DNA from 3 places in the Nocardia sp. NPDC050406 genome. Region 3 is predicted to be linked to each of the others. Evidence: riboswitches for the same ligand, from Rfam matches in the RefSeq annotation. Region 3 holds a riboswitch; each other region holds the start of a gene.
What was found. Region 3 has a riboswitch for S-adenosylmethionine ahead of ACIBH2_RS24490 (bifunctional o-acetylhomoserine/o-acetylserine sulfhydrylase). Riboswitches for the same ligand answer to the same signal wherever they lie in the genome.
Positions count from the first base shown of each region.

Region 1: another riboswitch for S-adenosylmethionine. It lies ahead of ACIBH2_RS31400 (rhodanese-like domain-containing protein); the one in region 3 lies ahead of ACIBH2_RS24490 (bifunctional o-acetylhomoserine/o-acetylserine sulfhydrylase).
Region 2: another riboswitch for S-adenosylmethionine. It lies ahead of ACIBH2_RS27640 (aminotransferase class V-fold PLP-dependent enzyme); the one in region 3 lies ahead of ACIBH2_RS24490 (bifunctional o-acetylhomoserine/o-acetylserine sulfhydrylase).

Region 1 covers NZ_JBITIM010000004.1:584,373-593,782, reverse strand. The annotation lists gene fgd (glucose-6-phosphate dehydrogenase (coenzyme-F420)) at 1-927, opposite strand, end outside; gene ACIBH2_RS31425 (hypothetical protein) at 1,061-1,417, opposite strand; gene ACIBH2_RS31420 (HAD-IIA family hydrolase) at 1,547-2,323, shown strand; gene ACIBH2_RS31415 (MarR family winged helix-turn-helix transcriptional regulator) at 2,341-2,802, opposite strand; gene ACIBH2_RS31410 (type 1 glutamine amidotransferase family protein) at 2,799-3,425, opposite strand; gene ACIBH2_RS31405 (O-succinylhomoserine sulfhydrylase) at 3,546-4,760, opposite strand; gene ACIBH2_RS31400 (rhodanese-like domain-containing protein) at 4,757-5,173, opposite strand; SAM riboswitch class IV at 5,190-5,300, opposite strand; gene ACIBH2_RS31395 (hypothetical protein) at 5,354-5,791, opposite strand; gene ACIBH2_RS31390 (FAD-dependent oxidoreductase) at 6,081-7,496, shown strand; gene ACIBH2_RS31385 (amidohydrolase family protein) at 7,565-8,437, shown strand; gene ACIBH2_RS31380 (DUF456 domain-containing protein) at 8,445-8,927, opposite strand; gene ACIBH2_RS31375 (DUF6636 domain-containing protein) at 8,987-9,410, shown strand, end outside.
Region 2 covers NZ_JBITIM010000003.1:916,377-925,786, reverse strand. The annotation lists gene ACIBH2_RS27675 (DNA polymerase III subunit delta') at 1-243, shown strand, start outside; tRNA gene ACIBH2_RS27670 (tRNA-Thr) at 306-381, shown strand; gene ACIBH2_RS27665 (NAD(P)H-binding protein) at 470-1,318, opposite strand; gene ACIBH2_RS27660 (Lrp/AsnC family transcriptional regulator) at 1,451-2,503, shown strand; gene ACIBH2_RS27655 (SDR family oxidoreductase) at 2,463-3,251, opposite strand; gene ACIBH2_RS27650 (DUF2752 domain-containing protein) at 3,524-3,910, shown strand; gene ACIBH2_RS27645 (hypothetical protein) at 3,961-4,149, shown strand; gene ACIBH2_RS27640 (aminotransferase class V-fold PLP-dependent enzyme) at 4,200-5,513, opposite strand; SAM riboswitch class IV at 5,558-5,671, opposite strand; gene ACIBH2_RS27635 (heme oxygenase (biliverdin-producing)) at 5,855-6,508, shown strand; gene ACIBH2_RS27630 (LysE family translocator) at 6,586-7,227, shown strand; gene ACIBH2_RS27625 (flavin reductase family protein) at 7,232-7,693, opposite strand; gene ACIBH2_RS27620 (YbaK/EbsC family protein) at 7,830-8,303, opposite strand; gene ACIBH2_RS27615 (crotonase/enoyl-CoA hydratase family protein) at 8,493-9,317, shown strand; gene ppa (inorganic diphosphatase) at 9,388-9,410, opposite strand, start outside.
Region 3 covers NZ_JBITIM010000003.1:188,267-197,676, forward strand. The annotation lists gene ACIBH2_RS24470 (oxygenase MpaB family protein) at 1-294, shown strand, start outside; gene ACIBH2_RS24475 (NADP-dependent isocitrate dehydrogenase) at 576-1,793, opposite strand; gene ACIBH2_RS24480 (MFS transporter) at 2,057-3,553, opposite strand; gene ACIBH2_RS24485 (TetR/AcrR family transcriptional regulator) at 3,690-4,388, shown strand; SAM riboswitch class IV at 4,400-4,510, shown strand; gene ACIBH2_RS24490 (bifunctional o-acetylhomoserine/o-acetylserine sulfhydrylase) at 4,604-5,929, shown strand; gene ACIBH2_RS24495 (homoserine O-acetyltransferase) at 5,938-7,077, shown strand; gene ACIBH2_RS24500 (DUF3017 domain-containing protein) at 7,280-7,597, opposite strand; gene ACIBH2_RS24505 (tRNA (cytidine(34)-2'-O)-methyltransferase) at 7,759-8,223, shown strand; gene ACIBH2_RS24510 (Uma2 family endonuclease) at 8,382-8,993, shown strand; gene ACIBH2_RS24515 (DUF167 domain-containing protein) at 9,067-9,294, opposite strand; gene ACIBH2_RS24520 (error-prone DNA polymerase) at 9,333-9,410, opposite strand, start outside.

The DNA of each region.
Region 1 (9,410 bases), on a different contig from region 3:
CACCAAGTGGTTCAAGCCCGCGTCGGTGTACTGCTTGATCTGCTCCACCGCCTGATCCGGATCGCTGGCCACGATCCAGCGCTTGGCGATCTGCTCGATGGGCAGCGCGTCGGCGGCGGCCTCCATCTCGATCGGATCGGTGATGCTGTGCTTCTGCTCGGGAGTGAGCGAGAGCGGCGCCCAGAAGCGCGTATTCTCCAGCGCCAGTTCGGGATCGGTGTCGTAGGACAGCTTGATCTCGATCATGCGGTCGATATCGTCGACGGTGCGGCCGACCTTGGCCGCGCCCTCGGCGACGGCGGGCATGAGCTTGTCGGTGTAGAGCTCCATGCCCTTGCCCGAGGTGCAGATGAAACCGTCACCGGCCCGACCGGCGTAGCGGGCCACCAGCGGGCCGCCCGCGGCGATGTAGATGGGGACGCCGCCCTTGGGCACGTCGTAGATGGAGGCCCCGACGGTGTTGTAGTACTGGCCCTCGAAGTCCACGCGATCGCCGGTCCACAGCGCGCGCATGAGGTCGACGGCCTCGCGCAGCCGCGCGAAACGCTCCTTGAACTCCGGCCATTCGCCCTTGTAGCCGGTGGCGATCTCGTTGAGCGCCTCACCGGTGCCCACGCCGAGCATGACGCGCTCGGGGTAGAGGCAGCCCATGGTGGCGAAGGCCTGGGCGATGACCGCCGGATTGTAGCGGAAGGTCGGGGTCAGCACCGAGGTGCCGAGTTGAATGCGCTCGGTGCGCTCGCCGACCGCGGCCATCCACGCCAGCGAGAACGGCGCGTGGCCGCCATTGTGCCGCCAGGGCTGGAAGTGGTCGCTCACCGTGGCGCTGTCCATACCGTGCTGTTCGGCGAGGACGGCGATCTCCACCAGTTCCCGCGGACCGAACTGTTCCGCCGACGCCTTGTATCCGAGTTTGAGGTCTGTCACCTGCGCCACTCCTGTCGCCTGTATCGCATTGTGTGCGGGTCCGGCCCGCGAGTCGTCCTCGGCGCTGTGCTGCGTCGTGCGAACGGCCTACTTCGCACCATAGTCAGCGGCGGCGGGGGTCGCCGTCACCGGTTCAGCGCGGCAGCGGCGGGCCGGGGTCGAGGCCCATGGCCTCGCGGGCCTTGCGAATGAAGTACAGGCCGCCGCGCGCGGTCTCGCGGGCGATGCGCACCTGGCCGAAGGTGGTGGCCGACGCCAATTGGGTGCGGGCGATGTTCAGGCGGTCGGCCGCCTCGGCCAGGGCGTGCACGGCGGCGTCGTTGTCGGGGTCCAGGCGCACCAGTTCGCCGCTCATGCGATCCAGGTAGCGGTTCACCTCCGCCTTGGCCTCGGCGACGCGCTCGACATTGCCGGACCATTCGCGCGAAATCCACCACACGACCAGCGCGACCATGCCCAGAATCAGGAGTACGACAAGCAACCGGGCCACGCCTCCAGCCTACGTGGCCGCGCGGCGAATTCCCGCCGTCGCAGGCGCTGCTCCCCCGATTCGGGCGCGATAGCGGACAATTGGCTCGTGACCACCAACGATGAGCCGATCCTGTCCTACCTGACCGATATGGACGGCGTGCTCGTGCACGAGAACCATCTCGTGCCGGGAGCCGACAAATTCCTCGCGGAACTGCGCACCAACGACATTCCGTTCCTGGTGCTCACCAACAATTCGATCTACACCGCCCGCGACTTGCAGGCGCGGCTGCGGCACACCGGGCTCGACATCCCGGTGGAGTCGATCTGGACCTCGGCGCTGGCCACGGCGACCTTCCTCAACGACCAGCGGCCCAATGGCACCGCCTACGTGGTGGGCGAATCCGGGCTCACCACCGCGCTGCACGAGATCGGGTACGTGCTCACCGACAGCGACCCCGATTACGTGGTGCTCGGCGAGACGCGGACCTATTCGTTCGAGGCCATCACCACGGCGATTCGGCTGATTCTGGGCGGGGCGCGGTTCATCGCGACCAACCCGGATGCCACCGGGCCGTCGCGTGAGGGCCTGCTGCCCGCGACCGGTTCGGTCGCCGCCCTGATCACCCGGGCCACCGGTAAGGACCCCTACTACGTCGGCAAGCCGAACCCGCTCATGATGCGCTCGGCGCTGCGGCGCATCGGCGCGCATTCGCAGTCGACGGTCATGATCGGCGACCGCATGGACACCGATGTGATCTCCGGGCTCGAGGCGGGGATGCGGACCATTCTCGTGACGACCGGTATCTCCGGGCGCGGGACGGCCGACGACTTCCCGTTCCGGCCCACGCTGATTCTGGATTCGGTCGCGGAGCTCGTGGGGCACACCAGGAATCCGTTCGAGGCGGACGAGGTCGGCGAACGCTGAGTCGTCGGCCTCGGCGGCTACCGTGCGACGGTGGATCGATCGGATTCGAGCGCGTCGAGGGCGGTCGACAGGGTGGTCAGCGCCTCGACGATCTCGGCGAAACGCCGTTGTCCGAGTTGGGCGTTCAGTCGCGCCGCCATCTCGGCGTGCTGCGGGTCGATGCGCCGCACCGCCTCGTGACCGGCCTCGGTGATGGCGACCAGCTTGGCCCGCTTGTGCGCCGGATTCGGTTGATACTGGGCAAGCCCCTTGTCCACCAACAGATCCGCGATGCGCTGCACGCTCTGCCGGGTGATGCCCATCGCGCGCGCGATCCCGGCGACCGGCAGTGGTTCGCGCAGCACCGCGCCCAGCACCTGCCACCAGGCCGCGGTGATTCCGGCGGGCCGGGCCAATTCCTCGGCGATGGCGAGGAATTGGCCGTTGAGTTTGAACGAGGTGATCGCCGCCGTGCTGAACAGCTCCTGTTCGTCGTTCACGCCGCGCGATTCTCCTCGTACTCCGCCAGCGCGAAGAATCCGGCCGGGTCGTTCTCGCCGTAGAGCCGGTACCAGGCGTCGAGGATGTGCGGTTCGTACAGGCCGAGGCGGGCGAAGATCGCCCGGGCGAACTCCACCGGCTTGGTGCCGGTGGCGGTGATGAGGTCGCCGTCGGTGACGGCGGGCTCGTACACGAAGTGCTCGGCACCCGAATATCCGCTGTAGGCAAGGTATTCCGCCGCATTGCTGGTGTGCGCCCGATCGTCGAGCAGTCCCGCGCTCGCCAGACCGAAGGTGGCCCCGCAGATGGCCGCGACCGGCACGCCCGCCGCGAGGAACTCCCGCGCCGTGGCCGAGAAGGCTTCCAGCGCACCGGTTTCCCACGTGTCCGCGCCGGGGAGAATCAGCATGGCGCTCTCCTGCGGCGACAGCTCCGCGAGCACGACATCCGGCACCACGCGCATGCCGCCCGCCGAGGTGACCGCCTCGGCCGTCGCCCCCACCGTGCGCACCTGCCAGCTGCCGGGCTCCCGCTGCCACATCGCGCGATTGATGTGAGCGGTGGCATGCCCCGCCTCCCAATCGGCGAAGGTGTCGTACACGGCCAGGTGAACTGTCTTCATCGTCATGACAGTATGCTGTCATATTTGACAGGATGCTGTCAATATCTCGGACCTGGAGATATGCGAAAGCCCCGGTCAACCGGCCTAGGGCGGCGGTTGCCGGGGCTCTCGTGTGGAACGTCAGCTCAGGGCGTGGTCCAGGTCGCCGAGGAGGTCTTCGATGTCCTCGAGGCCGACGGAGATGCGGACGACGCCGTCGGTGATGCCCACGGCGGCACGGCCTTCCGGGCCCATGGCGCGGTGGGTGGTGGTGGCGGGGTGGGTGATGAGGGTTTTGGCGTCGCCGAGGTTGTTGGAGATGTCGATGATGCGGAGGCGGTTGAGGACCTCGAAGGCGCGCTTCTTGCCTTCGTCGGCGTTGGCCTTGAGTTCGAAGGTGACTACCGTGCCGCCGCCAGACATCTGGCTCTTGGCGAGGTCGTACTGCGAATGTGACTGGAGGAAGGGGTATTTCGTCCAGGCGACCGCGGGGTGCTGGGCCAGGAACTCCGCTACCCGCTGGGCCGAGTCGTTGGACTGGCGCACGCGCAGGGGCATGGTCTCCAGGCCCTTGAGGAGGGTCCAGGCGTTGAACGGGCTCAGGGCCGGACCCGTATGGCGCATCAGGTTTTTCACCGGACCGTCGATGTAGTCGCGCTCGCCCAGAATGGCTCCGCCGAGGACACGCCCCTGGCCGTCGATGTGCTTGGTGCCGGAGTAGACGAGCACATCCGCGCCGAGGTCGAAGCCGCGTTGCAGCAGCGGGGTGGCGAAGACGTTGTCCAGCACCACCTTCGCGCCAGCGGCGTGCGCCAGTTCGGTGACGCGGCGCACGTCGACCAGCGATTGCATGGGGTTGGACGGGGTTTCGAAGAACACGGCCTGAGTGGGCACCGACAGCGCCTGCTCCCACTGGTCGAGATCCTCGCCGTCGACGAAGACCGTCTCCACGCCCCAGCGCGGCAGAATCTCGTTGGCCACAACGAAACACGAGCCGAACAGGCTGCGGGCGGCGACCAGGCGGTCACCCGCGCCGAGCAGCGCGCCGAGCGCGGTGAAGACCGCCGACATACCGCTCGCGGTGGCGAAACACGCTTCGCCGCCGTCCATCAGGCGCAACCGCTCCTCGAACATGGAGACGGTGGGATTGCCGTAGCGCGAGTAGACGTAGTGCTCGATATCGCCGGTGAACGACGCCTCGGCGGCCTCGGCGCTGGCGTAGACGAAGCCCGAGTTCAGGAACAGCGCCTCGGAGGTCTCATCGAAACCACTGCGCCGCAAGCCACCTCGCACACCGATGGTGGCGGGGCCGACGCCCTCGGGAAGGGGCTTGTCGAACGAGCCTCCGGTGATCACGACTGCCTCCACGGAAGCCCCTCGGCGCGCCAGCCGGAGCCGCCGCGGTGTCCCTGCGCGTCGAGCGCGCCTTCGAAACCCTCGACCACATTGAACGACGGGGTGACGCCCAGCGCGGTCGCCGTCGTGGCCGCGCCGATGGAGCGCTGGCCGGAGCGACAGATGAAGATCACGGGCGCGTCCTCGTCCCGGTCGGCGAGCGCCTGCTTGAGCTGGTCCTCGAACCGGATATTGCGCGCGCCGGTGACATCCACCCATTCGATGAGCGCGGTGGGCCGTCCGATGGGACTGGTGTCGGGCACCCCGACGAACCGCCATTCGGCCTCGGTGCGCACATCCACCAGCACCGCGTTCGGATTGTCCCGCAATAGGTCCCACGCCTGCTTCGGCGTGATGTCACCCGCGTAGCTCACTTGTCTTCCTCCTGTGAATCCGCACTTGCCGCGCCGTGGCGCGTGGCCAGGTCGTCACCCGGAGCACCCCACCGCGGAGGAGGGTTGCCGACCAGCCAGCCGGGGCTTGACGCTGGTACTCATGACCTGGATCTGAGATTGCCCAACGCATGGCCGACCTGTCAAACCTGGATCCCCCGGTCAGCTGTCGCAGACCACCCAGCCGCTGTCGGCCTTGGTGAAATTCCAGGTGGAGGTCGTTTCCTTACCGTCGATCCGCACCGTCACGGCCGCCGCGCCGCGGTCCCCGTCCACCCGAGGGTCCGCGAGGCCGACGAACTCCAATGTCGGTGGCGTGTCGTCGTGTTCGGTCCTGAGGGGCGAGCGGGCATCGTCGAATCCGGCGCACACGATCCGGGTGTTCAGCGGATCGGCGGCGGTCTGCGCGCCGATGAAGTTGCGGGCGGCCACCGCCAGGCGATCGGAATCTGTGACATTCTTCTCAGCCGGGGAGACCACCGCCGCGATCACGATGCCGAGCACGACCAGCGCGATGATGCCCGCCGCCAGCAGGAACGGCAGCAGGGACCGCGTCTCGCCCTGATCGATCGGGACAGCCTTCTCGTCGTCATCGCTCATGGCTAGATCATGCCTGGTCGACGGGGGTGTATCGGGCTCGACACCGGGTAGTCGAGGCGGTGAGCATCCGCCCAGTTCACAACACCGCGAACGGGTGCGCTCCGCCTCACCGATAGAATCGTCTGAATTCTCCGCCCGCGCGGGGGGAATACGAGTACGGCGCGGCAACGCTGCAGCGTCGAGGGGTTCACAGAGGGCCCGATGGCGTGTCAACTTAGCCTAGGCTAAGAATGACAGCTGAGACTCACCGCAAGATTTTGTTTTCGACTCACAAGGGTGCGCGTAAAAGATGACCGAACAGAGTGCAGCGACCCGCCCGCTCCGCATTGCGATCGTGGGTGCCGGACCGGCCGGTATCTACGCGGCCGACGCGTTGATGAAATCCGATGCCCCCACCGGATTCGACGGGGTGAGCATCGATCTCTACGAGCGCATGCCCGCGCCCTTCGGCCTCATCCGCTACGGCGTGGCGCCCGACCACCCGCGCATCAAGGGCATCATCACCGCCCTGCACAAGGTGCTCGACAAGCCGCAGGTGCGACTGCTCGGCAATATCGACTACGGCACCGACATCACCCTCGAGGACCTGCAACGGTTCTACGACGCCACCATCTTCTCCACCGGCGCGAATGCCGACCGGGCGCTGGAGATTCCGGGCATCGGCCTGGACGGCTCCTACGGCGCGGCCGACTTCGTGTCCTGGTACGACGGGCACCCCGACGTGCCGCGCACCTGGCCGCTGGACGCCGAGAAGGTCGCCGTCCTCGGTGTCGGCAATGTCGCCCTCGACGTCGCCCGCGTACTCGCCAAGACCGGTGACGAGCTGCTGCCGACCGAGATCCCGCCGAACGTCTACGAGGGCCTCAAGGCCAACAAGGCCGTCGAGGTGCACGTCTTCGGCCGCCGCGGTCCCGCGCAGGCCAAGTTCACCCCGCTGGAGCTACGCGAGCTCGACCACTCGCCGACCATCGAGGTCATCGTCGATCCCGAGGACATCGACTACGACGAGGGCTCCGAGGCCGCGCGGCGGCACTCCAAGCAGGTCGACATGATCTGCAACACCTTGGAGCAGTGGGCCATTCGCGATGTGGGCAACCGCCCGCACAAGCTGTTCCTGCACTTCTTCGAATCCCCGGCCGAGATCGTCGGCGACGAGAACGGCAAGGTCGTGGGCCTGCGCACCGAGCGCACCCAGCTCGACGGCACCGGTAACTGCAAGGGCACCGGCGAGTTCAAGGACTGGGACATCCAGGCCGTGTACCGCGCGGTCGGCTACCTGTCGCAGAACATTCCGTCGCTGCCCTTCGACGACCAGGCGGGCACCGTGCCCAACGAGGCCGGTCGCGTGCTCATCGACGAGGACGCCGACGGCGCGGCGCGGTACAAGCCGCAGACCTACGTCACCGGCTGGATCAAGCGCGGCCCGGTCGGCCTCATCGGCCACACCAAGGGCGACGCCAACGAGACCATCGCCTGCCTGCTCGACGACGCGCCGAAGTTCACCCCGGCCGCCGAGCCCGAGCTGGACGCGGTGACCGCCTTCCTGGAGGGCAAGGGCGTCCCCTTCACCACCTGGGCGGGCTGGTACCGCCTGGACGCGCACGAGCGGGCCCTGGGCGAGCCGCAGGGTCGCGAGCGCGTGAAGGTCGTGGAGCGCGAGGACATGCTGCGCGCCAGCGAGCCGGACAAGGTTCCCAACGCCTGACCTGGCATTGAACCGCTAGGCGGGCAAGGTCTTCCGCACTTGTCACCATTCTGAGGCATGCTGATCACGTGTTCGATGCCCATGTCCACATCATCGATCCGCGGTTCCCGCTGATCGAGAACGAGGGCTACCTGCCCGACCCGTACACCATCGCCGATTACAAGCGGCGGATGTCGCGCTTCGACATCGACGGTGGTGCGGTGGTCAGCGGGTCCTTCCAGGGCACCGATCAGACGTGGCTGCGGGCGGCGCTGGCCGAGCTCGGCGAGGGCTGGGTCGGCGTCACCAACCTGAGCGTGGACGCCAGCGACGAGGAGATCGTGTCGCTGGACCGGGCCGGGGTGCGGGCGCTGCGGTTCAATCTCAAGCGCGCGGGCGGGGATATCGTCGGGCTGACCATGGCGGCGCTGCGCGCGTACGAACTGGTCGGCTGGCATGTCGAGCTCTACATCGACGGGTCCATGCTCGGTTCGCTGGAGCCGGTCATCACCAAACTGCCCAAGCTCTCCATCGACCACATGGGCATGTCCGACGACTGCCTGCCGTACCTGCTGAATCTGGTGGACCGCGGGGCCATGGTGAAGGCCTCCGGTTTCGGGCGCGTCGCCATGAACGTGCCCATGGCGCTGCGCAAGATCCACGCCGTCAACCCGGATGCCCTCATGTTCGGCTCCGATCTGCCTGGCACCCGCGCTGGACGGCCCTTCCTGGACAACGACATTCGGACCATCGCCGATGCGGTGGGCAACGACCTGCACCGTGTGCTCGAGGACAATGCCCGCGCCTTCTACCGGCTACCCGCCAAACAGCGGCCCATCGAGGATCCGACGCCGACGCTGCCGCTGTTCGGGCCGGAATCGCCGACGCTGCGGCTGCGGCGCACGGAGCTGCCGAAACCGCCTGCCGGAGATACGATTCCGTTCCCGGTCATCGAGCCCTGAGCGCCGTTCAGACCGCGAGGGCGGCGACCAGCCAGACGCCCGCCGCCAGCAGCGCGCCGAACAGCTCGATGAGTATCGACAGCCCAACGCCTTTCAGCGCGTGCTTGGTCGACACCCACGCGGTCTGCTGCGTCTGTAGTCGGTTCAGCTCCGAAAGATAAACCCCGAGAACGAATCCCACGAACAGTCCGATCACCGGGATGACGAAGAACCCGACGATTCCGAGGATCGCGCCGATCAACAGCGACCGATTCGGCACCCCGGCCTCTTTCAACTTCCGCCCCGGCCAGGCGTACTTGATCACCCCGCTGGCCACCAGAAGCGTTGCGCAGACCGCGAAAACGGTCCACGCGGTCGCCCCGCCGGTCACAAAGGCCCACACGCCGATCGCCGCCGCGATCAACAGCACGCCGGGCAACACCGGTAGCACCACACCCACCAGCCCGATCAGAATCGCAAGGCCGACCAGTACTTCACCCGACGCGCTCACACTCGGCTCCTTCAGATCGTGACGCCTCGATTCTCCCGGAACCGATGCATTTGGTCCGCGTGGCGCGAAAAGTTGGTGAGGGCGCGGCGCTGTCGGCGGGAATCCGCCGCGTCGCGGCCGCCGATCGAGGGGGAGAAATGAAGTCCGCGTATCTGATTCGAACAGCGGTGGCGGTGGCCGCGCTCGGCACGGTCAGCGCTGGAGTCGCCGCGGCCGTGCCACCGGCCTATCAGGACGGGTTCCAGTCGCCGAGCGGGAACATCACCTGCGTGCTCGCCGACAAGGGCGCCGTGTGCGAGATCGCGAACCACACCTACGCGACACCGGCCGAACCGGCCGATTGCCATCAGTCCTACGGCGACCGGATCACGCTGTTCCAAGGGGATCCGGCCCGATTCGCGTGCCACGGCGACACCATTCGGGAGACCGGTCTGCCGGTGCTGCGCTACGGCCACTCGCTGCGGTCCGGGGATGTGGAGTGCT
Region 2 (9,410 bases), 730 kb from region 3:
TACCGCGACGCCCTCGCCGTCGGCCTGCGCGCCGCCACCCCCGACTCCACCTCCGGCGTAGCCCTCACCCACCCCGACATGTCCGACCAAATCCGCGAACTCGCCTCGGACGTCCGCCCCGAGGGCCTACTCCGCTCCATCCAGGCCGTCCTCGAATGCCGCGAAGCCCTCGACACCAACGTGAAGCCCCGCTTCGCGGTAGCGGCCATGGTCGCCACCCTCATGGCCGCCCGCTCCGCGTGACCACTACCACGGGTTTTCGCAATCCGCCCCCGAGACGATAGACTCGCACCGCCGAAAGGCACGCCGCCTTAGCTCAGTCGGTAGAGCGCTTCACTCGTAATGAAAAGGTCGGGGGTTCGATTCCCCCAGGCGGCTCCAAAAACCACAGGTGAGCACCGTTTTCGGTGCTCACCTGTTGTCGTTTTCCGGCCCGTGTTCGGTCCGGGCATTCACTCGGATCGATCTGTCACCCGAAGTCGGCCAAGTGGCGGGTTGCCCACTGGCGGAAGGTGTTTGGGGCGGTGCCGGTCAGTTCCCGCACGGTGGGGTGGATGGCGGAGGTGAAGGATTCCGTGGCGGTGGCGCGTAGGGCCATGATGGCGTCGGCCATGCGGGGAGGGACGCCGTGGGACAGGAGGGTTCGGTGGGCGGTGGCGGGGTCGACTTCGACGAATCGCAGTGGTTTGGCCAGGGTGTCCGCGAGGGTGGCGGTCATGTCGGCGGGGGTCAGGGGTTCGGGGCCGCTGAGTAGGTAGGTCTGGGAGTGGTGGCCGGGGGTGGTGAGGACTGTGGCGGCTACGGCGGCTATGTCGTTTTCGTCGATCGCGGCGATGCGGCCGGAGGCGTAGGGGGCGTAGACGGTGTTCTGGTCGCGGATCGTGTTGGCCCAGTGCAGGGCGTTGGCCATGAAGCCGAGGGGAGCGAGGATGGTCCAGTCGAGGCCGCTGGCGCGTAGGGACTCCTCGCCGTGGCGGTGCCAGGTGGGGATGGGGTCGGTGGCGGTGGCGTCGGCGGTGCGGGCCGAGGAGAGTTTGACGACGTGGGTGACCTCGGCGCGGGTGGCCTCGTGGAGGAGATTGGCGTCGTGGACCGGGATTTGGGGGCCGGTGGACAGGAGGAAGACGCGGTCCACGCCCGCGAGGGCGGCGGCGATACTGGCGCGGTCGTTCAGGTCGCCAGCGACCACATCGACGGCGTCGGGGAGTGCGGCGGTGGCGGGGCGACGGGTCAGGGCGCGAACCGGTGCCCCTGCGGTGACGAGTTGGTCGACCAGGGCGCGGCCGACGGTGCCGGTGGCACCGGTTACGAGAATCATGGCGGTCCTTCGGTGAGTCGGTGGGACGCGGCGTCCCGGGACTCGACCACCATCCGGCTGCGATGACGGATACCTCCACCCGCACGGTGGGATTGGTGGAAAGTTTCCATCGGCGGCGGAATACTGAGAGAAATGACCGTCCTCGACGAGTTGGACCGGCGTCTCGTACACGCGCTGCGCATCGACGGACGCGCGCCGTTCAGCCGCATCGGCGAGGTGCTCGGCGTCTCGACGCAGACGGTCGCCCGTCGCTATCGACGACTGCGGGCCGACGCGGGATTGCGGGTCGTCGGCTTGGTGCACCACGAGCGCGACGAGCACACGCGCTGGCTGGTCCGGCTCGGCGCGACCACCGCGGCGGCGCGGACGCTCGCGGATTCGCTGGCCCGCCGACCGGATACCTCGTGGGTGAAGCTGCTGTCGGGCGGCACCGAAATTCTGCTCATCGTCCGCATGCCGGGCGACGCGGATGCGGCACAGTCGTTTCTGCTCCGCGAAATCCCCAGGGCCGCAAGCATTACGACGGTCTCGGCGCACTATGTGCTGCACACCTACCTGGGCGGTCCGACCGCGTGGCACGGGCAGGTCGCGGCGCTGGACGAGCGGCAGTGCCGTCGACTCACGCCACGACTCGACGGTCCGGTGTCCGGACGAGCCGTCTCCGATGCGGACGACGCCCTGCTGGCGGCATTGCAGGCCGATGGACGGGCGGGATTGGCCGACCTGGCCACCGCCACCGGGTGGTCACCGGCGACGGTGGCGCGTCGGCTGGCCGATCTGCGTGGGCGCGACGAAATCTTCTTCGACGTGCAGCTCGACGACGCGCTGCTGGGCGCGAATACCCAAGCGCTGCTGTGGATGTCGGTGGCACCGGCTCGGCTCGATGAGGTCGCCAGCGAATTGGCCGGGCACCCCGAGCTCGCCTTCGTCTTCGCCACTACCGGGCCGAACAACCTTGTGGCACAGGTGATGTGCTCGGATACCGGTGCGCTGCACCACTACCTGACCCGCCGCCTCGGCACCTTCGAGGCCATCCGAACACTCGAAGTCGCACCGGTATTGGCCACGATCAAGGCCGCGGGCCGCCTCAACCCGTCGTGCACCGGCCAGCGCAGCGCCCGCGCGATGAAGAAGGCGCTCGCGCCTACAGGTCCGGCAGGCCCAGGTCGAGGTTCGGGGCGGTGAGGCCGCCGTCCACCTCGAGGATCTTGCCGGTGACGTAGCCGCCCGCGGGGGAGCAGAGGTAGACGGCGGCGGCGGCGATTTCCCAGGGTTCGCCGATGCGCTGGAGTGGGGTGGCGTCCTCGATGCGCTTCTTGATATCCGGTTGCTGCGCAACGACATCCAGGGCGGAGGTGAGGACCGAGCCGACGGCGATGGCATTGACGCGAATGCGGGGGGAGAGGTCGGTGGCGGCCATGCGGGTCCAGTGGGCCAGGGCGGCCTTGGCGGTGCCGTAGGCGAGGTAGCCGCGGCCGGGGACGCGGCCCAGGGCGGAGGAGATGTTCACGACGGAGCCGCCGTCGTTCTCGAGCATGTGCGGGGTCGCGGCGACCGTGAGGGCGTGTGCGGTGGTGACGTTGAAATGGAACGCCTGGTCGAGGAATTTCGGGGTGGTGGTGAGGAAGGTGTTCGGCATGGTGCCGCCCACATTGTTGATCACGATGTCGAGGCGGCCCAGCTCGGCCGCCGCGGTGTCGGCGAACGCGGTCAGCGTATCGGTGTCGGAGAGATCGCCCGGGAAGACGACCGCGCGGCGGCCCAGGGCGCGGACCTTGCCCGCCACTTCTTCGAGCTGATCGGCGGTACGGGCGGCGATGGCGACATCCGCGCCCGCCTCGGCCAATGCCAGGGCGGTGGCGGCGCCGATGCCGCGGCCCGCTCCGGTCACCACGGCGACGCGGCCGTCCAGTCGGAAGCTGTCCAGGATCATGGGGCGTATCTCCTCGGTGCGGGCGGAGGCCTGGCGAACCCGCTGTCCCGCCGCGCCTGACGCGACCGGACCAGCCGAGCGGTCGACGGTCCGCTGTGTGATGGCGATCACGAAGCAGTTTTTAGAACACGTTCTCGTCTGTCAAGGGGAAGCCGTGCACCGGACACCGATCTGGCGGGCGTGGAAAGGCGCGACTACCGTTGATCCTCGTGGACGCCACGCTCGCGAATACGCCGAATCCCCCCGTTCGCCCCAGGTGGCGGGCCGTGGCGATGCCAGTGCTCACGGGGGCGGCGGTCGCCGGAGTGGTTGCGGCGCTGCACTTTCGCGATCCCCACCAGGAAGGCTCCTGGGGCCTGTGCCCCTTTCACGAGTTCACCGGCTGGTGGTGTCCCGGATGCGGCGGCCTGCGCGGCATCAACAATCTGACCGATGGGCGGGTGCTCGACGCCGTCCAGAGCAATCTGCTCCTGGTCCCGCTCATGGCGATCTTCGCGCTCTGGTGGGGCGATTGGCTGGTGCGCAGTTGGCGCGGTCAGCGCTCCCGACCCCTGCCGACCGGATTGTCGCGCATGTGGCTGTGGGGAGCGCTCGCCTTCCTGGTGGCGTACACGGTGCTGCGCAATTCACCGTGGGGGACCTGGCTCGCCCCGGTGTGATCATCGGCGTGCCGGGGGATGGGATCGGCGGATCGGGGCATGCTGTCGATATGGGTGATTCGCTGAAAGAACGAGTACGGGAGAAGTTACTGCGGCAGCTCAACGAGGACGGTGCGCAGGATCCGGATCAGGACGACATTCGACAGTTGTCGGTCTCCACCGATCTCGATCTGCTCAACACCGTCGCCGACGACGACCCGGTGGTCGAGGAGTTGGCCGAGCGCTATCTCGTGTTCTGAAACCCGCAAATGTCCGCCCCCGGTGACTCACCGGGGGCGGACGCGCGACCTCAGAGCACGCAGGGAGCCGCTCCGGCGGCATCCCCGCCGAACGGGCGGGTCTCCGGCACCGGATTCCAATGTCCTTCGGTGCGACCGTAATTCCACTTCGCGCCGTGCTCGACCAGGCTGGACACCGCATCGATGAGCCGGTCCACATCGGCGGCCGTGGTGCCCAGACCGATACTGGCGCGCAGCGCGCCGTCCACCCCGAGCTTGGCCAGCAGCGGATGCGCGCAGAAACGCCCGTCACGCACCCCGATGCCGTGTTCGGCGGAGAGATACGCCGCCACCTGCCCGGGTTCGAAGCCGTCGACGGTGAAGGCGACAATGCCGACGGCATCGGTGCTGTCGCGCCAGATGCGCAGGAACTTCACTCCCGGAACGGTTTTCAGGCCGTAGCGCAGGCGGTGGGCGAGGTAGAGCTCGTGCTCGGTGACGGTGGTCTCGTCGAGGGCGGCCAGGGCGTCGCAGGCGGCGGCCAGCGCGGCCGCGCCGAGCACATTCGGCGACCCGGCCTCGTGGCGCTGCGGCGCGGGAGCCCAGTCGGCCTCGGTCGCGGTGACCTGGCGGACCGCGCCGCCACCGGCGAGGTACGGTTCGGCCGCATCCAGCCAATCCCGGCGTCCCACAAGCACTCCCGCGCCGAACGGTGCGTAGAGCTTGTGCCCGGAGCAGGCGAGATAGTCGATTCCGGTGCCCTGCAGGTCGATTCGGCGATGCGGCGCCAGCTGCGCGGCATCGACCAGAATGCGGGTGCCGCACTGGTGCGCGATCCACGCCAGTCGCTCGATCGGCAGCAGCTCCCCGGTCACATTCGACGCGCCCGTAATGGCCAGCAGCGCAGCGGGTTTGGCGCACAGCTCGGCGACGATGCGCTGAATGGTCTCCTCGATGGTGTCGGCGGCGCGCACCACGCGGCGGCCGTTGCGGGTCCACGGCAGGAAGTTGGCGTGGTGCTCGGTGTCGAGTACCACGGTGTCGCCCGGTACGCAGGAGGCCAGCAGGTTCAGCGAATCGGTGGTGTTGCGGGTGAAGACCACGCACTGGTCGTCGGCGGCATTGAGGAAGCGCGCCACCGTCTTTCGCGAATTCTCGTAGCAGTCGGTGGAGACGCGCGAGGCGTAGCCCGCGCCGCGGTGCACGCTGGCGTAGTACGGCAGCAGCTCGGCCACCCGGTCGGTGACCTGGCGCAGGGCCGGGGCGCTGGCGGCGTAGTCGAAGTTGGCGTAGGTGGCGGTCCCGCCCTGCACCAGCGGCACCGCGAGATCACATCCGGAGACGGTGGCGAGGGCGGCGCAGCTCTGGTCGGCGAAAGCAGTCATGACGAAATCCCGTCGGTTCAGGGACTCGTGATCGGTGATCGAAGAGTCCGCGCTTGCCGCGTTCTTGTGAACGACGGCCCGGTCGTCACCCGGAGCACCCCACCGCGGAGGAGGGTTGCCGACCAGCTAGCCGGGGCTTGACGCTGGTACTCATGACCTGGTTGGAGAGGTTGGCAGACGCGGCCGGAACTTGTCAACCCTCTCCCGAGAATCATCCGAAAGTTGGATCGGGAGGACCGCAAAGTAGGAAGTAGCGGTTTGTAGGCGTCGGTAGCCTCGATGGTGAAGTTAGGGTAGCCATAGTGCGGTCTGCCCCTGGATCGACAACGAGGAGCACGACCATGCTGGACACCGCGACGCCGTTCTCGACCCTTGTTCGCACCGCCACCGAGCAGCAGCACAACGAGGCCGAGCACAGCTCGTTCATGCGCGACATGCTCGGCGGCACCCTCGGTATCCAGGCGTTCTACCGCTACACCGCCCAGTTGTGGTTCGTGTACGAGGCGCTCGAGCGGCACTCGGCCGAACTCGCCGCCGATCCGGTCGCCGGACCCTTCGTTCGCCCGGAACTTGCTCGCCTGGCCGCACTGGAAATCGACCTCGCCCATCTCGGCGGCGCGGGCTGGCGTGACGAGCTGCGTCCGCTGCCCTCCACACTCGCCTACGCCGCCCGCATCGCCGAATGCGCGCGCACCTGGCCCGCCGGATATGTCGTTCATCACTACACCCGCTACCTCGGCGACCTCTCGGGCGGGCAGGTCATTCGCGGTACCGCCGAGAAGCTGTGGGAGCTGCCCAAGAAGGGCGACGGCGTGCGGTTCTACGTCTTCGACCAGATCTCCAACCCGGCGGCCTTCAAGCGCGAGTACCGCGAGGCCCTCGATGCCCTGCCGATCTCCGGTGAGGAGACCGAGCGGGTACTCGACGAGGCGCGCCTGGCCTTCGCTATGAACACCGATATGTTCGGCGAGCTGGCCGCGGAGTTCCGCGCCTGAACCCAACAGCCGCTTGCTGAAAGTTCGCCATTGGTAAGTGGGTTGCCTCGGCGGACATTGTGCGCTGCCATTGACGGGTGAGCCTTCCGCTGCTGCTGAGCTTTATCGGGCTGTGTGTCCTGCTGTCGGTGACGCCCGGCCCGGATTCGTTTCTGGTGCTGCGGTTTTCGATGGCGGGGCGACGACCCGCGATCGCCGCGGCGGTCGGGTCGGCGCTGGGCGGAATCGTCTGGGCCGTGGTGGTGGCGGCGGGCGTCGCCGCGCTGCTGGAGCAGTCGGCCACCGCCTATCGCGCACTGAAGGTCGTCGGCGGAATCTACTTGGTGTACTTGGGAATTCGCACGCTCATCGCGCTGCGCCGGGAGCGCCGGGAACGGTCCGAGCACGAGGGTCTCGAACACGCGGGCGCGCGGGAGCGGGCGGCGTCGGCGCGGTCGGCCTTCGTCGCCGGATTGCTGTCGTGCGTGTTCAACCCGAAGGTCGGCCTGTTCTATCTCGCGGTGCTGCCGCAGTTCCTGACCGAGGTCACCTTCGCGAACACCCTCGCCCTCGGCGCGATCGAAAGTGCCATCGCCGCAATCGAAATGGTGCTGCTCGCGCTCGCCGCCGCGCGGGCGGCGGATCTGTTGCGCAGCCGCAAGGTACGCGACCGTCTGGAACAGGCCAGCGCCGGAATTCTCGCGGCGCTCGGCATCGGCACCGCGACCTCGGCGACCTGACCGGTCAGAGCGCTTCCGGGCGGTGGTAGCCGCCGTTGTAGTAGAGCAGCGGCGCGGCGGCGGGCAGCTCCTCGGCATCGTCGTGCACGCGGGTCACCAGGCCCACCACGAGGGTGTGATCGCCGAGTTCGATGAGTTTGTGGATGGTGGCGCGCACCCAGATCGGGGTGCCGTGCAGCACCGGCTCGCCGGTATCGAGGGTGGTCCACAGCGAGTGGTCGGCGAAGCGCTGGTCGGCGGCGCGGCTGAAGCGTTTGGCGATGTGCTGCTGGTGTTCGCCGAGGAAGTGCACCACCACCGACTCCGCGCGCAGCAGGGCCGCGATGCTGGAGGAGGTGTGCGCGATATTGAACGAGATGAGCGGCGGCTCGGCGGACAGCGAGGCGAACGAGGTGGCTGTGAAACCGACCGGACCGTTCTCGGAGGCCAGGGTCACCACGGTCACGCCCGCCGGATAGTGCCGCATGGCGGAGCGGAACTGATGCGCGGTGATGCCGCTCAGATCATCGGGGACCCGTAGCTCGGAGGGGAAATCGCTCACACCCCGAACCTACGTCCGAGGCGGCGCGGCTATTCCTGGTTGTGCTCAATCTGACTTGAATTCAGTCGACATCAATGGCCAGACCTGCGGTGATGCGGACCAACTCGCGGAAATTCGTTCGGAAGAGCGTGTTCGGATGCCCGCCCGCCGCCCACAGCTCGGGGTAGCTGGCGAGCGCGTTGTCGATGTAGGTGGGCAGATTGGTGGGGTGCCCGAGCGGGGCCACGCCACCGATCGGCTGCCCGGTCACCTCCCGCACCAGCGCGGCGGGCGCGCGGGTCAGGGTGCCCTCCAGACGCTGCCCGGTGCGATCGACATTCACTTGGTGCGCACCGGAGACGAGCAGCAGCACCGGATCGTCATCGAGCAGGAACACAAGGGATTTGGTGATCGCACCGATTGCCACGCCGAGGGCCTCGGCGGCCGCGGCGGCGGTGTGCGTGGGTTGTTCCTGGGTGAGGATCACGCCGTGATGGCCACGCGCGATCAGGGTGTCGGAGACCTTCGAGGCGATCGGCGGCAGGGACCTGCGCATGGCACCAGGGTAGAGCGATTGCGGACGATGTGCGGGGTATCGGTGATGCATCATCCACATGGGGGCGCGGAAACGCCCGTGCCGCAGCGGTTGTGCCGCACCGCGCGGAAAACCGCTGCGGCACATCGTGTTCAGCGCCGCGCCAGCACTGCGCACGCGCGCCGCCCGCGCCACCGATACGCTGGGCGAATGACTGCATGGAAGGCTTTCACAGTCGAGAGCAAGGACCACGTCGCCCAGGTGACCCTGACCGGACCCGGTAAGGGCAATGCCATGGGACCCGACTTCTGGCACGAATTGCCGCTGATCTTCGGCGAACTCGACGCCGACCCGGAGGTGCGCGCCATCGTGCTCACCGGTTCCGGCAAGCACTTCTCCTACGGCTTGGATCTGCCCGCCATGAGCCCGCTGTTCGGTCCGCTGCTCGGCGAGGGCAAGGCGCTGGCCAAGCCGCGCACCAACTTCCTGCGCCACATTCGCGAGATGCAGGCCGCGGTCACCGCGGTCGCCGATTGCGGCAAGCCCGTCATCGCCGCGGTCTCCGGCTGGTGCATCGGCGGCGGCCTGGACCTCATCGCGGCCGTGGATGTGCGACTGGCCAGCGCCGACGCCAAGTTCAGCCTGCGCGAGGCCAAGGTCGCCATCGTGGCGGATATCGGTTCGCTGCACCGGCTTCCGGGCATCATCGGCGAAGGTCACGTGCGCGAGCTCGCCTACACCGGCAAGGACATCGACGCCGCGCGCGCCGAGAAGATCGGCCTCGTCAACGACGTGTACCCCGATCAGGAGGCGGCGCTGGACGCGGCGCACGCCATGGCCCGCGAGATCGCGGCCAATCCGCCGCTGGTGGTGCAGGGCATCAAGGATGTGTTGGAACAGCCCAAGGCGGGCCGGGTGGCCGAGGGGCTGCGCTACGTCTCCGCGTGGAATGCCGCCTTCCTGCCCTCGGAGGATCTGACCGAGGCCATCCAGGCCGTGTTCGAGAAGCGCGAACCGCAGTTCAAGGGCAAGTAGACACGGTTCCGACACAAACAACGGGTGGTGCGAAAACCGCACCACCCGTTCGTATGTCGGCCCAATGGCCTCAGTGGCCGCCCTGCTCCTTCA
Region 3 (9,410 bases):
CTCACCAAACCGGTGCTGGGCGCGTTCACGCGGTTCCTGCTCGGCGACCAGATCGCCGACGGATTGGGCATCGCCCGGGAGCCGGTGTGGGATCCGCTGCTGCGCGTGAGCTGGGGACCGTTCATCGCCGTCCGCGAGGGCATACTCACCGTCGTCCCGCCGACCGCCGACGCCTACTGGCTCTTCGACGAATTCCTCCGCCAGGCGGCCCTGATCTACCTCGCCGAACTGCGGCTGCCGATCAGCATCGAACTCCCCACCATGAACCGCGACCTGAGCCAACCCCCACGCTGAAACAGTTCGGGCACCCGCTCCACCACCACTGTGGCGAGGGCAGGTGCCCGGAATGTGTGCGGCGGCCGATGGTTGTGGCCGGGACGGTGGTCCCGGCCGCCATCGTTCGCCGCTGCGCGCTGTTCACGTGCCGCAGCGCTCGCCCCGACCCGCGCCGTCGCGCGGCCGCCGAGGCGATCGGGCGTCATGAACGCCCACCCTGAACCAATATCGACGAACAGGGTCGTCCCCCTTGGGGTTTCAGGGGCGAAACCCCTGAGAGTCCCGAGAGTTGGGTTATCTCAACGCAGTTCGCGCGCCAGGTTGGCGTCCAGCACGCCGAGGAACTCCTCGGTGGTCAGGTAGCCCTGGTCCCCGCCGACCAGCAGCGCGAGGTCCTTGGTCATCTGGCCGTCCTCGACGGTCTTGATGACGACATCCTCGAGGGTCTGGGCGAAGCCGATGACCTCGGGGGTGTTGTCCAGCTTGCCGCGATGAGCCAGGCCACGGGTCCACGCGAAGATCGAGGCGATCGGGTTGGTGGAGGTGGGCTTGCCCTGCTGGTGCTGGCGGTAGTGGCGGGTGACGGTGCCGTGCGCCGCCTCGGCCTCACAGGTCTTGCCGTCCGGGGTGAGCAGCACCGAGGTCATCAGACCCAGCGAGCCGAAGCCCTGCGCGACGGTGTCGGACTGCACATCGCCGTCGTAGTTCTTGCAGGCCCAGACGTAGCCGCCCTCCCACTTGAGCGCGGAGGCGACCATATCGTCGATGAGGCGGTGCTCGTAGGTGAGCCCGGCCGCGTCGAACTCGTCCTTGAACTCGGTCTCGTAGATCTCCTGGAACGTGTCCTTGAACATGCCGTCGTAGGCCTTCAGGATCGTGTTCTTGGTCGACATGTAGACCGGGTAGTTCTGCTGCAGGCCGTAGTTCAGCGAGGCCCGAGCGAAGTCGCGGATCGACTCCTGGAAGTTGTACATGCCCATCACCACGCCGCCGTCCTCCGGCATGCGCACGACCTCGTGCTGGATCGGCTCGGAGCCGTCCTCCGGCGTGAAGGTCAGGGTGACGGTGCCCGCCTGGTGCACCTTGAAATCGGTGGCGCGGTACTGGTCGCCGAAGGCGTGACGGCCGATGATGATCGGCTTGGTCCAGCCGGGAACCAGACGCGGAACATTGGAGATGATGATCGGCGCGCGGAAGATGGTGCCACCCAGAATGTTGCGGATGGTGCCGTTGGGCGAGCGCCACATCTTCTTGAGGCCGAATTCCTTGACCCGGGCCTCGTCGGGGGTGATCGTCGCGCACTTGACGCCCACGCCGTGCTTCTTGATGGCGTTGGCGGCATCGATGGTGACCTGATCGTCGGTCTTGTCCCGGTATTCGATACCGAGGTCGTAGTACTCGAGGTTCACATCGAGATACGGGTTGATCAGTTTGTCCTTGATGAACTGCCAGATAATCCGGGTCATCTCGTCGCCGTCGAGTTCGACGACGGTCCCTTCAACCTTGATCTTGGACATGGATCTTCGTGTCCTCCTAAGGAAGGTGTGCTCCCATTGCACGGCCGGTGAGCACGCTTGTGAGCGGATCCCAGCTGTTCACTGACAACGTATACGCCTCGTGCTGTCCACGAGACTTGTGGTGCCAAGTCCACGAATCCGCGGCACTTAGCAATACGAGCGTACTGCTGGCATTGATCTCACCGTGCGGGTAGCCCCCACTGTGCGGTACGCCGTGGGGGCTACTCACCGGTAGCAATCAAGTGATTCGCAGCACTCTCGATTCAGACTCCCACGTGCACGCCGTGCTCGGAACCTTCGAGGAGATTTTCCGGCTTGTCGCGAATCATGAAGGCGACGATCGGAATGGAGATCAGGAAGAAACCGGCCCCGATGTAGAAGGCCACGTCGTAACTGTGGATCGCGGCCCGCGCCAGCAGATTGTCCACCGCCGGATTATCGGCCACGTACCGCTCGGCGGCCTGCACCGAAATGGTGGTCAGCAGCGCGGTGCCGATGGATCCGCCGACCTGCTGGGCCGCGTTCAGCAGTGCGCTCGCCACACCGGAATCCGCCTCGTCCACCTGATGCAGCGCGGTGGTCTGCATGGCCACGAACAACCCGCCCATACCGAGCGCGATGAGCGACATGGCGGGCAGCACGCTGGCGGCATAGCTGTCGCCGAACTCGAGCTGCGCGAGGTACAGCAGGCCCACCACACCCAGCACCGCTCCGGCGATCATCACCGGGCGCGGACCGATCTTCGGCAGCAGCGCGCTGGCGACGCCCGCGGAGATGACGATGCCGATGGGGAAGGGCAGGAACGCCACGCCCGCCTTCAGCGCCGAGTAACCCAGCGTGACCTGGAGGTAGAAGCTCAGATTCAGGAACATGGCGAACATGGCGATGGGCACCAGCAGCGCCACCAGATACGAGCCACCCCGATTGATCTCACCCGGAATGCGCAGCGGCAGTAGCGGATTCGCCGACCGGTTCTCGATGACCACGAAGGCGATCAGCAGCGCCACACCGGCGATCAGCAGCGCCAGCGTGCTGGACGCGCCCCACCCGTCCTCGGCCGCCACGCTGAAGCCGTAGACCACCGCGATCAGACCGGCGGTTCCGGTCAGCGCGCCCGGCAGGTCGTAGCCGCCGGTGCGCGGGGCGGGCACATCCTTGATGACGAAGGCGTACGCGCCGACCAGGGCCAGCAGCGCGATCGGCGTGTTCACCAGCAGGCACCAGCGCCAATCGGCGTATTCGGTGAGCGCGCCGCCCGCGATCAGGCCGATGGCCGCACCGCCCGCCGAGACGCCCGCGAACACGCCGAACGCCTTGGCGCGCTCGGTGACCTCGGTGAAGGTGATCGACACCAGCGACAGCGCCGCGGGAGCCAGCAGCGCCGCGAACGCGCCCTGCAGGCCGCGCCCGGCGAAGAGCTGCCCGGCATTCTGGGCGAGCCCGGCCAGCGCCGAGGCCGCCGCGAAGCCGACCAGTCCGATCAGGAAGATGCGGCGGCGGCCGAGATAGTCGGCGAGGCGGCCGCCGAGCAGCAGCAGTCCGCCGAAGATCAGCGTGTAGGCGGTCAGCATCCACTGTTTGCTGGCCTCGCTGATGTGCAGATCCTGCTGCGCGAATGGCAGCGAGATCGTGACGATGGTGGCATCGAGCACCACCATCAGCTGCGCCAGGGCGAGGACGCCCAGCGCCAGCCAGCGTTTGGAAGCGCTTGTGGGCGTTGATATTTCGTCGGGATTTCGAATCGCTGTCGCGGTGGGCATGTCGTCTCCTCGGGCACTGGCGAACAACCTCGACCATAGTGCCACCCACCGACAAATGTCGTCAAGGGAAAAATGTCGCAGTCAGACAGATGGCGGTTGCCGTCACAATCTGGCCGAATATCGATAGAATGAGCCCATGTCCGAGTCGTCATCGCATGCCGATCTCCTGGAACGCCGCAGGCCGGGGCTGCGCGAGCGCAAGAAGCGCCAGACCCGCGACCGCATCATCGATGTGGCGCTGGAGCTCTGCGACACCCAGGGTTTCGAGGCCACCACCGTCGAGCAGATCGCCGATGCGGCCGACGTCTCACCGCGCACCGTGAACCGGTACTTCACGAACAAGGAGGACATCGTCCTCGCCCCCATCTCGGACTGGGGCGAGGCCATGGCCGACTACCTGCGCGCCCAGCCGCCCACCGACAACCAGATGAAGGCCATGCTGGACGGCTTCGTCGCGCTCGTGGACCGCGTCATCGACAGCGACGAACCGGTGCCGTTCCGCTGGTTCCAGCAGATGCAGAACCTCATTCGCTCCAGCACGGCGGTGCGGGCCCGCAGCCTCGACGCGGCCGAGACCAAGACCCAGCACATGGCCGATGTCCTGGCCGAGCGCATGGGCGTCGGCGCGGACAGCCTGCCGGTGCGGCTGCTGCTGGGCACCTGGCACGCCATCATGCGGGCCGGAACCGAATGCGAGGCCGTCAACGCCGACTGCGTGGACTCCGCTCGGGGGATGGCAGATGCCGTGGTCGGCGCGTATCACGAGTTCGTTCGGGTCTGTGCCGTCCCGACTGTGTCCGGCCCCACGTCCGAAGCCGCCGTGTCCGGCCGTTAGAATCCGTCTCAGGTCAAGAGCATCAGCGCCAAGCCCCGGCTCGCTGATCGGCAACCCTCCAGCTGCGGTGGGGTGCTCCGGGTGAGGACCAGGCGCTCGAAGGCCGAGCGCAAGCGCACCGTAGGAGGTCACCGAAATGTGTTGTTGTCGAAGCCTGTTCGCTTTCGAATAACGTCAGACTTCCCGCCATTCGGCGACCTTTTTTGGAGCAGGACATGAGTGACTCGACCGCGCCCACAAACCCGGCCGACTGGTCTTTCGAGACCAAGCAGGTTCATGCCGGACAGACTCCCGACGCGGCCACCGGGGCCCGCGCGCTGCCGATCTACCAGACCACCTCGTACGCCTTCCGTGATACCGAGCACGCCGCCGCGCTGTTCGGACTCGCCGAGCCGGGCAATATCTACACGCGCATCATGAACCCCACCCAGGATGTGGTGGAGCAGCGCATCGCCGCGCTGGAGGGCGGGGTGGCGGCGCTGCTGCTGGCCTCCGGGCAGGCGGCGGAGACCTACGCGATCCTCAATCTGGCCTCGGCCGGGGATCACATCGTGGCCAGCCCGCATCTCTACGGCGGCACCTACAACCTCTTCCACTACTCGCTGCCCAAGCTGGGTATCGAGGTGAGCTTCGTCGAGGATCCGGACGATCTGGCGCAGTGGCGGGCGGCGGTGCGGCCCAATACCAAGGCCTTCTACGGCGAGACCGTCGCGAACCCGAGCAGCTCGGTGCTCGACATTCCCGGCATCGCCGAAATCGCGCACGCGGCGGGTGTGCCGTTGATCGTGGACAACACCGCAGCCACGCCGTATCTGATTCAGCCGCTGCGCCACGGCGCCGACATCGTGGTGCACTCGGCCACGAAATACCTTGGCGGACATGGCTCCGCGGTGGCCGGTGTGATCGTGGACGGCGGCACGTTCGACTGGACCGTGCGCGACGAGTCCGGTGCGCCGCGGTTCCCCGGCTTCATCACACCCGATCCCAGTTATCACGGGGTGGTGTTCGCCGAACTGGGCGCGCCCGCCTTCGCGCTCAAGGCGCGGGTGCAGTTGCTGCGTGATCTGGGTGCGGCGGTCTCGCCGTTCAATGCCTTCCTCATCGCGCAGGGCATCGAGACGTTGAGTCTGCGGATGGAGCGGCACGTGGCCAATGCGCAGGCGGTGGCGGAGTTCCTGACCCGGCAGCCGAATGTGGAGTCGGTGTCCTACGCCGGGCTGCCGTCCTCGCCGTGGTTCGAGCGTGGCAAACAGCTGGCGCCGAAGGGTGTGAGCGCGATCGTGTCGTTCGAACTGGCGGGCGGGGTCGATGCGGGCAAGAAGTTCGTGGACGCGCTGGAGCTGCACAGCCATGTCGCTAACATCGGGGATGTGCGTTCGCTCGTGATCCATCCGGCCTCCACCACGCACTCGCAGTTGACGCCCGAGGAGCAGTCGGCCTCCGGCGTCACCCCGGGTCTGGTGCGGTTGGCCGTGGGTATCGAGGGTATCGACGACATCCTGGCCGATCTCGCGGCCGGACTGACGGCGGCGGCAAGTTGACCGTGAACATCGAATCGAGCACTTCTCGCGAGACGGTGGAAGCGCTGCTTCCGCCGTCCGACGGGACGCTCGGCAGCATTGCCATCGGGGACGTCGAGCTCGAGAACGGGGCGGTGATTCCCGATGTGACGCTCGCCGTGCAGCGGTGGGGCGAACTGTCGGCGAACCTCGACAACATCGTTCTGGTCGAGCACGCCCTGACCGGTGACTCGCATGTGGTGCGCTCGGGCGCCGAGGATTCGCCGCCCGGCTGGTGGGAGGGCATCGTCGGGCCCGGCGGTCCGGTCGACACCCGCGAATGGTGTGTCATCGCCACCAATGTGCTCGGCGGCTGCAAGGGTTCGACCGGCCCGTCGAGTATCGCGCCGGATGGAAAGCCTTGGGGCGCACGGTTTCCCGAGATCACCATTCGCGATCAGGTGACCGCGGAGGTGAAGCTGTTCGACCTGCTCGGGGTCGACCGGCTGGCCTCGGTGGTCGGCGGTTCCATGGGCGGTATGCGGGTGCTGGAGTGGATGCTCGGCCACCCCGACCGTGTCGGCTCCGCCCTGGTGCTGGCGGTCGGCGCGCGCGCCACCGCCGACCAGATCGGCACCCAGACCACCCAGATCGCCGCCATCCAGGCCGATCCGGACTGGCAGGGCGGTGACTACCACGGCACCGGCCGCGCGCCGATGACCGGCATGGGCATCGCCCGCCGCATCGCGCACCTGACCTACCGCACCGAATTCGAGCTGGACCACCGCTTCGAAAACCACGCCCAGGGCGACGAAAACCCTTGGGACGGCGGCCGTTACGCGGTCCAGTCCTACCTCGAATACCAGGCCGCCAAACTGGTCTCCCGCTTCGACCCCGCCACCTACGTCCTGCTCAGCGAGGCCATGAACCGCCACGACGTAGGCCGCGGCCGAGGCGGCATCCAAGCGGCCCTGTCGCGCAACACGGTCCCCTGCGTCATCGGCGGCGTCGACTCCGACCGCCTGTACCCGCTACGGACCCAACAGGAACTGGCCGACCTCCTCCCCGGCTGTAAAGGCCTGGAGATCGTCCGCTCCCGAGACGGCCACGACGGCTTCCTCACCGAAACCGAAGCAGTCGGCAAACTGCTCATCGAAACGATGGATTTGGCCCGCGCCGCCCGGGGCTAGGCACATCGAGCGCAGTACGACGCGCCGAAAGCCCTGCTGCGCATGGGAGTAGGCCGACACGCTCGGTGGGCAACGGCCACCAGCCGAGCCGCACCTCGCGGCCCGTGTGCACGGCCGTGACCGCCGAACGCGGCGGGTTCCCGGACAGCGGCAGCGCGGGTGACGAGGGCGCGACGTCTGCCGATGCGTCGGCCGAGCGACGTCAGCTGACGCCGAGGGTGTTGACGGTGGCGGCCAGGACGATGATCGCGGTGCCGAGCACGGTCAGCCAGGAGACGTCGAAGGTTTTGCCGCGCACCGCGAGCAGGCCGACGCGCTCGGTGGGGAGCAGGAGGCGGAAGGCGGCGGCCAGTAGGGCCGCGCCGCCGATGAACACCGCTCCGCGGCGCCAGCGGTCCCACACCAGGAAGACCACCGCCACCACGAGCACCGCCGCCACCAGCAGGAGCGGCAGGTTGTCGCGGACGAAGCCGCCGACTCGACTGCTGCGGCTTTCGGGGGCGGCATGGGCTGGGCTCACGCGGGCGAGTCTATTGCCTCGCCGAAGCGCGGCCCGAAGCCGCACCTGCCCGCCGAGCAGACCGACTACGGCCGCCGCCTCACCGTGGTTCGGCGCGCATGTCTGTGGACAGGCCGTCGGGGCCTGAACGGGCTGAGCGAACCGTCTGATTGACTGGCGTGGTGTTCAATCTGGTGTTCTTCGAGCCGCGCATCCCGCCCAATACCGGCAACGCCATCCGCCTGGCCGCCGGAACCGGATGCCATCTGCACCTGATCGAACCGCTCGGCTTCGACCTATCCGAGCCCAAGCTACGCCGGGCGGGGTTGGACTATCACGACCTCGCCCACGTCACAGTGCACGAAAACCTCGCCGCCGCTTGGGAAGCCATTCGCCCCGAGCGCGTGTTCGCCTTCACGGCCCAGGCCACCACACACAGCACGGCCATCTCCTATCGGGAGACCGACACCCTGCTCTTCGGTCCCGAACCCACTGGCTTGCCCGCCGACGTCCTGGCCGATCCGCGCGTGACCACACAGGTCCGCATCCCCATGCTCCCGGGCCGCCGCTCCATGAACCTCTCCAATGCCGCCGCGGTCGCGGTCTACGAAGCCTGGCGACAGCTGGGATTTCCCGGCGCGGTGTAGTGACAGACCGGGGATCACGGCGTGTACTGGCAGTGACGACCTACGACATTGCGGACGAATCCGTCCCCTTCTCGTGAATCCGGGAGGCCGCGGACATGGCGAAATACCCTGATGACGTGTCCATTCCGCACGTCGAACGCCCCGACCTCCCCGAATACATGACCTGGGAGGAGCTCGAGCGTCTACCCGAGGAGATTGCCGAGCAGATCGAACTGTGGGAGGGGAAGGTGATCTGGCTGCGGCGCGGACCCGCCGAGCACCAGACTTTCACTCGCCGCTTGACCAACGCCATCGAGCGCTGTGGTCGTTTGTCCACGTCGGCCAAGCCCGAAGAATGCTGGCGTGTCAATCTCGAGACCAATGTCTTCTTCGGCCCTACCGGAAAATCCGACTTCGTGACGCCGGACTTCCTTGTCCACCGCTGCCTCGACGGCCCCTACCAGGATGTACGTTCCGCTGATGTCCTGTTGGTCGGCGAGGTGCTCTCGCCGGGCAACACACGGTCCGATATCGAAGCCAAGAGGGCGCGCTATGCGGCCGCTGGAATCCGTTGGTACTGGGAAGTTCTGCTCGACCCGGCCCGCAGTGCTATCGCGACCGTCCGCGCCTACGCGCTGGAACTGGAGCACGGCCTCCTGCCGGACGGGATTCGCCCACTCCATCCGACCAACTACCTACTGGCCGACGAATGGACACACGACGATGCCGACGACATCGAGTTCGACTTCCCGTTCCCCATTCGTATCCCGTGGGACGAACTCGCGTTCTAATTCGCGATGTGATCTTGGTTTGGCAATGCGGGGAACGGCATTCGGCCATGAACTCCGCCACCGTCGGCTGAACTCAATCGATTTCGAAGCGCTTGAACCGGGAAGCCGCACCGGCGGTGAGGCGGACCGTGGATTTGGGGACGCCGAAGTGCGCGGCGAGCAGGTCGCACGCGGCCTTGTTGGCCTTGCCCTCGACGGCGGGGGCGCGCACGTAGAGCGTCAGGGTGCCGTCGGCGGCGGTCTCGACGAGCGGGCCCTTCTTGCTGTTCGGTTTGATCGTCGCCCGAACCACTGTCGGCACGTCTGGCTCCCTTCTCGGCGCGATTCATTCTCGTCGAATCAGCGGAAGTCCCGGGAGCGGGCCTCCACCCGCAGGTCCAGGCGTTGCAGATGTTCGGCGACGACGGTGACCGCGCC